DNA from 3 places in the Massilia endophytica genome. Region 3 is predicted to be linked to each of the others. Evidence: predicted binding sites of a transcription regulator. Region 3 holds the regulator's gene; each other region holds the start of a gene.
The links. The regulator HrcA, encoded in region 3, represses chaperone genes, less so after heat shock. The targets are predictions, from matches to a motif close to TTAGCACTCNNNNNNNNNGAGTGCTAA.

Region 1 (2,264 bases), 1.4 Mb from region 3:
TGCTGGCTTCGGCCGCAGGCGTGACAGGCACGCTGCAGGCGGCAATGATGCCAAGGGCAAGCACGAAGGCGATAAAACTGAGGAACCGGGTGTGCATACATCCTCCCTGACCAGATCGGCAGTGGGAGGAATGTTATCGAAATTGCATTATTGCTGGCGCACGATTGAAATGAAAAAGGCCCGGCTGGGGGAACCCGCCGGGCCTGTCGGAAGGGGCTTGATCAGACGTAAGCCTGCAGTGCGCCCTTCATTTTTTTCAGCGCCGCCGCCTCGATCTGGCGGATGCGCTCGGCCGACACGCCGAACTCGTCCGCCAGCGTGTGCAGGGTGGCGCCGGAGCCGTCGTCGTTCGCCAGCCAGCGGGCTTCCACGATGCGGCGGGAACGCGGGTCGAGCTTGCTCAGCGCCGTTTCCAGGCCCTCGGACTGCAGGCGCGTCACCTGCTCCGCTTCCAGCACGCGCGTGGGCTCGTTCTGGTCGGAGGACAGGTAGGCGATGGGCGCGAACTTGTCGTCTTCATCGTCGGTCGGCGATTCCAGCGCGATGTCGCGGCCGCTCAGGCGCGTTTCCATCTCGATCACTTCCTCGCGCTTCACGTCCAGCATCTTGGCCAGCTGGTCGATCTGGGTCGGCGTCATCGCGTCCAGGCCCTGCTTGTGGCTGCGCAGGTTGAAGAACAGCTTGCGCTGCGCCTTCGTGGTCGCCACCTTCACCAGGCGCCAGTTCTTCAGGATGTACTCGTGCATCTCGGCCTTGATCCAGTGCATGGCGTAAGACACCAGGCGCACGCCCTGGTCCGGATCGAAGCGCTTCACGGCCTTCATCAGGCCGATATTGCCTTCCTGGATCAGGTCGGCGTGCGGCAGGCCGTAGCCCAGGTAGCCGCGCGCGATGGAAACCACCAGGCGCAGGTGCGACAGCACCAGCTTCTCGGCGGCTTTCAGGTCGTTCTTTTCCTTGAGCTGACGGCCGAGCTTCACTTCGTCCTCGTGGGACAGCATCGGCAGGCGGTTGACGGCGGAAATGTAGGCGTCCAGGTTGCCCAGGTTGCCACTGAACCCGAGTCCTAAGGCACTACTGCCGGCCGGAACCAGTGCGGAAGGTGCGGACATCATAGTCATGTTCATTTCCTCGTTTAGCTTGCGTCCCTGCGGAATTGCCGGGATCGCTCATTGCCTACAGCATGCTCTATGGAACTTAGACAGTTCTTAATCTTGCTCTAAAGAACTGTTTTGCATTACTCTGGACATATATTAGCACTCTCCCTCGTTGAGTGCCAATCGTCCAAATTAATGAAGTTGATAGGGAAAACACTATCGGCTAACGGTGGCCGATTGGGGACGCGCGGGATAGGAAACAGCTTATCGCCGGGGCCGCGGCGCTCTCTGTGCGAGAACGCACGCTGCCAGGGACGATTAATTGAGGCGGGCGAGGTGGCGCTGCACGGAGAGCACTGCTCCTACAAGCCCCAGGCTGGCGGACAGGGCCAGGAGCAGGGCCATGGCCAGCGGTTCGAGCGGGGCGAGCTGGAACTCGGAAGCATAGAGGCGTGCAAATTCGGCAATGGCCGTGTTCAGCGGGCGCAGGGCAAGCGCCACGGCGCCGAGCGCAACCGCGCCTGCGCACAGCCCGAGCAGGGCGCCCGTGTAATAGAAGGGGCGATGGATGAAGGTGTCCGTGGCGCCGATCAGCTTGGACACCAGAATTTCTTCGCGCTGGGTCAGCACCTGCAGGCGGATAGTGTTGAAGACCACGGCCACCACCACTGTGCCCAGGGTGACGGCCAGCAGCAGCAGGGCCAGGCGCAGCACGCCCAGCAGGGCGGCCAGGCGCTTCACCCAGGCCGAATCCACCTGCACCGTTTCCACACCGGGCAGGGCGCGCATGCGTTCGGCGATGCCGTCGATGGCCGCGCCCTCGGCAGCCGTGCGGAAGGCGTTGAGCTTGATGACATAGCTGTCCGGCAGGGGATTGTCGCCCAGGGTTTCCAGCACGTCGGAGAGGCCGCTCTTGTCCTTCAGCGCATCCAGCGCCTTCTCGCGCGGCACGAAGACGATGCGCGCGTCCGGCACGATGCCGCGCAGCGAGGACGCCAGGCCGGAAGCCTGCTCGCGCGGCGTGTCGTGGGCCATGAAGACGCTGAGCTCCGGATCGACCGAGAGCTGCTCGGACATGGGCCGCACATTGTCCAGCACCGTCAGCCCGGCGAAGGGCAGGGCGAGGGCGATGGCCACCACCAGGATATTGAAGAGGAAGCTGCCCGG
Region 2 (2,264 bases), 700 kb from region 3:
GTCGTTCTCCACCATCAGGCGGCCGCGCATGCCTGCCGCGGCGGCGCGTTCGGCCATTGCGAGCGCTTCCTCGCGCTTGCCCTCCAGCGCCAGCGCGCACGCTGCGTCGTAGATCACGGAAGGATGGCCCGCGCCCTGGTCCATGGCCTGGCGGAAGGATGCCGCCGCGGCGGCATACTCCTTCTTCCCGATATGGGCGCGCGCGTCCGCGATGAGCTGCTGCGTGGTGGCGGCTGCCGCGCTTCCGGCGAAGGAGGCGGCGAGCATGAATGCGGTGATGAATGGCTTGATCGTCATGGCGTACCGTTTGCACAGAATTGATTGAATCCCGCCTCCGAGGCAAGGCGGGCGTACCACGCTTCCACGGCGGGCAGCGCGGCGTGTTCGATGGGCGTCATTTTCCAGCGGTTGGTGGAGAGCCCGAGCACGATGTCCGCCAGCGAGAAGCTGGAACCGGCGGCGTAGGCGCCCGTCTTTTCGAGCTGGCTTTCCAGGATGCGCATTTTCGCGTTCCAGGCCGCGGCGCTGGCTTCGATGCCTGCCGCGTCGGCGAACTGCGGGCTTCCGCGCACCAGCCCCATGAAGGCGTGCCGCCAGGCGGGATTGAGCTCCGTGGCCTGCCAGTCCATCCATTGCTCCACCATCGCGCGGCGGGCCGGTTCGGCAGGCAGCAGCGCTCCCTTGCCGTAGGCGCCCGCCAGGTAGCGGCAGATCGTGTTCGATTCGTACAGCACGAGCGCGCCGTCGCGCAGCACGGGCACCATGGCGTTGGGGTTCAGGGCCAGGAATTCGGGAACATTGGTATCGCGGTGGCCGCTGCCCCACTCCTCCTCCAGTTCGTACGGCAGGCCGAGGGCCTCCAGCGTCCACAGGACTTTGCGCACATTGATGGAGCTGCGCTTCCCCAGCAGGCTGATGTTTGTGTTTTCCATAGGTAACAAGTTATCAGATTGGCACTCTTGCGTCATCTTCTTTGTCAGGAACGCGGCTTACCTGCGACTCAAAGGGGATGGCGGCACCCCGGCGCCATCGTTTCACGCTGTTCCTCAGTTTTCACGCCGGCCCCGGGCCGGCGTCTTTTTGCTCGTCCGCAAACTTCCCGACTTGAAATCGCATGTGGTCGTCCCTATAATTGTTGGCACTCGTTAGTACCGAGTGCTAACAATGTTGAGCAGTCTTGCATAAATAGCATTAACCCCACTGAATATAAAAGGAGTTTTGTATGAACCTTCGCCCTTTGCACGATCGCGTCATCGTCAAACGTCTGGACCAGGAAACCAAAACTGCGTCCGGCCTGATCATTCCTGATGCAGCGGCCGAGAAGCCGGATCAGGGTGAAGTGCTGGCTGTAGGCAACGGCAAAGTGACCGACAGCGGCGCCCTGCGCGCGCTGGAAGTGAAAGTGGGTGACCGCGTTCTGTTCGGCAAATACTCCGGCCAGGCCGTCAAAGTCGACGGCGAAGAGCTGCTGGTGATGCGCGAAGAAGACATCATGGCCATCGTTAACAAGTAATCGGCCCTTTTAAAGAATTCAGGAGAATACAAACATGGCAGCTAAAGAAGTTATTTTCGGCGACGCAGCGCGCGCCAAGATGGTTGAAGGCGTCAACATCCTCGCCAACGCCGTTAAAGTCACCCTGGGCCCGAAAGGCCGCAACGTCGTGCTGGAGCGCTCCTTCGGCGCCCCTACCGTCACCAAGGACGGCGTGTCGGTCGCCAAAGAGATCGAACTCAAAGACAAGCTCATGAACATGGGCGCGCAGATGGTGAAGGAAGTCGCTTCCAAGACCAGCGACAACGCCGGTGACGGCACCACCACCGCGACCGTGCTGGCACAAGCCATCGTTCGCGAAGGCATGAAGTTCGTGGCCGCCGGCATGAACCCGATGGACCTGAAGCGCGGCATCGACAAGGCCGTGGCAGCGACCGTCGAAGAACTGAAGAAGATCGCCAAGCCCTGCACCACCTCCAAGGAAATCGCCCAGGTTGGCGCGATCTCCGCCAACTCCGATTCCTCGATCGGCGAGCGTATCGCTGAAGCGATGGAAAAAGTGGGCAAGGAAGGCGTCATCACCGTGGAAGACGGCAAGTCCCTGAACGACGAGCTGGATATCGTGGAAGGCATGCAGTTCGACCGCGGCTACCTGTCCCCGTACTTCATCAACAACCAGGACAAGCAAGTTGCCGTGCTGGAGAACCCGTTCGTTCTGCTGTGCGACAAGAAGATCTCCAACATCCGCGACCTGCTGCCCGTGCTGGAGCAA
Region 3 (2,264 bases):
ACAATGGGGCATGCGCCCGCAAGCCATCCTCTTCGACCTGGACGATACCTTGTGGCCCATCGCGCCCGTGATCGCGGCGGCCGAGCTCAGCCTGCACGCCTGGCTGGCCGCCCACGCGCCCCGGGTGGCGCAGGCCTTCGACATCGCCACCCTGCGCGCGCGCCGCCAGGCCCTGCTGGCGCAGGCGCCCGAGCTGGCGCACGACCTGGCCAGCCTGCGGCGGCGCGGCCTGGAGCACGCCTTCGCCGAGGCGGGCGAGGACGCGGCCCACATCGAGGGGGCCATGCGCCATTTCCTGGCCGCCCGCAACGCCGTCCAGCCTTACGACGACGTGCTGCCCGGCCTGCTGCACCTGGGCCAGTCCCTGCGCCTGGGCACCATCTCCAACGGCAATGCCGACCTTGAAGTCGTGGGCCTCGCCCACCATTTTGCGGTATCCCTGGCGGCCGCCCGCTTCGGCCGCGGCAAGCCCGATCCGGCCATCTTCCTGGCCGCCTGCGACGCCCTCGGGGTGGCCCCGGCCGCGGCCGTCTACGTGGGCGACGACCCGGAGCTGGACGTGCGGGGCGCCCAGCAGGCGGGCCTGCGCGCCGTGTGGATGAACCGCACGGGCGCGCCCCTGCCGCCCGGCCTGGCGCCGGAGGCGGTGGTGGCCAGTTTCAGCGAACTGATTGCCTGGCTGGAAGAGGAGTTGGCCGCGGACGGCCCCGGGGGTGCATAATAGGCGTCAACCGCAGGATCCCATCATGCAACTCGATACACGTGCCCAAACATTGCTCAAAGCGCTGGTAGAGCGCTATATCGCGGACGGCCAGCCCGTGGGCTCGCGCGCCCTGTCCAAGATTTCCGGCCTGGACCTGTCGCCGGCCACCATCCGCAACATCATGGCCGACCTCGAGGAGCTGGGCTATGTGGCCAGCCCCCACACCTCGGCCGGCCGCGTGCCCACGCCGCGCGGCTACCGCATCTTCGTCGACACCCTGCTGACGGTGCAGCCGCTGGACGAGCGCGCCGTGGAGGCCCGCCTGCAGCCGCAGGCGCCGCAGAAGCTGATCGCCAACGCGGCGCAGATGCTGTCCTCCCTGTCCCAGTTCGCGGGGGTGGTGATGGCGCCGCGCCACGAGTCGGCCTTCCAGCAGATCGAGTTCCTGCGCCTGGGCGAGAAGCGCATCCTGCTCGTCATCGTGGCGCCCGGAGGCGATGTGCAGAACCGCCTGCTGCTCACGGACGTGGACTACACGCCGGCCCAGCTGCAGCAGTCGGCCAATTTCATCAACCAGCACTACAGCGGCCTGTCCTTCGAGCAGGTGCGCGGGCGCCTGCAGAGCGAACTGGCCCAGCTGCGCGACGACATGGGCCGCCTGATGCAGGCGGCGGTGGAGGCGGGCAGCGCGGCCATGGCCGAGAGCGCGGAGGATGTGGTGATCGCGGGCGAGCGCAACCTGCTGTCGGTAAACGAGCTGTCCTCGAACATGAGCTCGCTGCGCGCCATGTTCGACCTCTTCGAGCAGAAGACGGGGCTCATGCAGCTGCTCGACGTGTCGAGCAAGGCCTCGGGGGTGCAGATCTATATCGGGGGCGAGTCCACCCTGGTGCCGATGGACGAGATGAGCGTGGTCACGGCGCCCTATACCCAGAACGGGCGCATCGTGGGCACCCTGGGGGTGATCGGGCCCACCCGCATGGCCTACGAGCGGGTGATTCCCATTGTGGACATCACCTCGCGGCTCTTGTCGAATGCGCTAAGCCAGGGCTAGACCTGCGGGGACGGACCCCAATTAAGAAACTTTTTTCTGCGGAAAAAGTTTCTTAATTGGGGTCCGTCCCCGCAGGTTACAAAAAAATTTCTTAAAGGGGTCCGTCCCCTCATTATTAATGGCGGTGCGGGCAGTTGGTCTTGATGCAGTTGCCGTAGATGGCGAGGGCGTGTTCGGCGATCTTGAAGCCGCGCTCGCTGGCGATGCGCTGCTGGCGCTGCTCGATGTCCTCGTCGATGAATTCCTCCACCCGCCCGCAGTCCAGGCACACCAGGTGGTCGTGGTGGGAGCCTTCGTTCAATTCGAAGATCGCCTTGCCGCTCTCGAAGTGGTTGCGGTTCAGGAGGCCCGCCTGCTCGAACTGGGTGAGCACGCGGTAGACGGTGGCCAGGCCCACGTCCATATTGTCGGCCAGGAGGATCTTGTAGACGTCTTCGGCCGTCAGGTGGCGCACCGGGCTGCTCTGGAAAATGTCGAGGATCTTCAGGCGCGGCAGGGTGGCCTTCA

Region 1: the regulator HrcA is predicted to act here: its motif matches at 1,254-1,280, upstream of rpoH (RNA polymerase sigma factor RpoH).
Region 2: the regulator HrcA is predicted to act here: its motif matches at 1,136-1,162, upstream of groES (co-chaperone GroES).

What each region holds. Positions count from the first base shown of each region.
Region 1 is NZ_CP088952.1:303,990-306,253, forward strand. It holds gene LSQ66_RS01490 (hypothetical protein) at 1-97, opposite strand, end outside; gene rpoH (RNA polymerase sigma factor RpoH) at 222-1,115, opposite strand; gene ftsX (permease-like cell division protein FtsX) at 1,416-2,264, opposite strand, start outside.
Region 2 is NZ_CP088952.1:3,569,617-3,571,880, forward strand. It holds gene LSQ66_RS16380 (gliding motility protein GldB-related protein) at 1-297, opposite strand, end outside; gene LSQ66_RS16385 (glutathione S-transferase family protein) at 294-932, opposite strand; gene groES (co-chaperone GroES) at 1,223-1,513, shown strand; gene groL (chaperonin GroEL) at 1,548-2,264, shown strand, end outside.
Region 3 is NZ_CP088952.1:4,267,623-4,269,886, reverse strand. It holds gene LSQ66_RS19560 (HAD family hydrolase) at 11-721, shown strand; gene hrcA (heat-inducible transcriptional repressor HrcA) at 747-1,757, shown strand; gene fur (ferric iron uptake transcriptional regulator) at 1,873-2,264, opposite strand, start outside.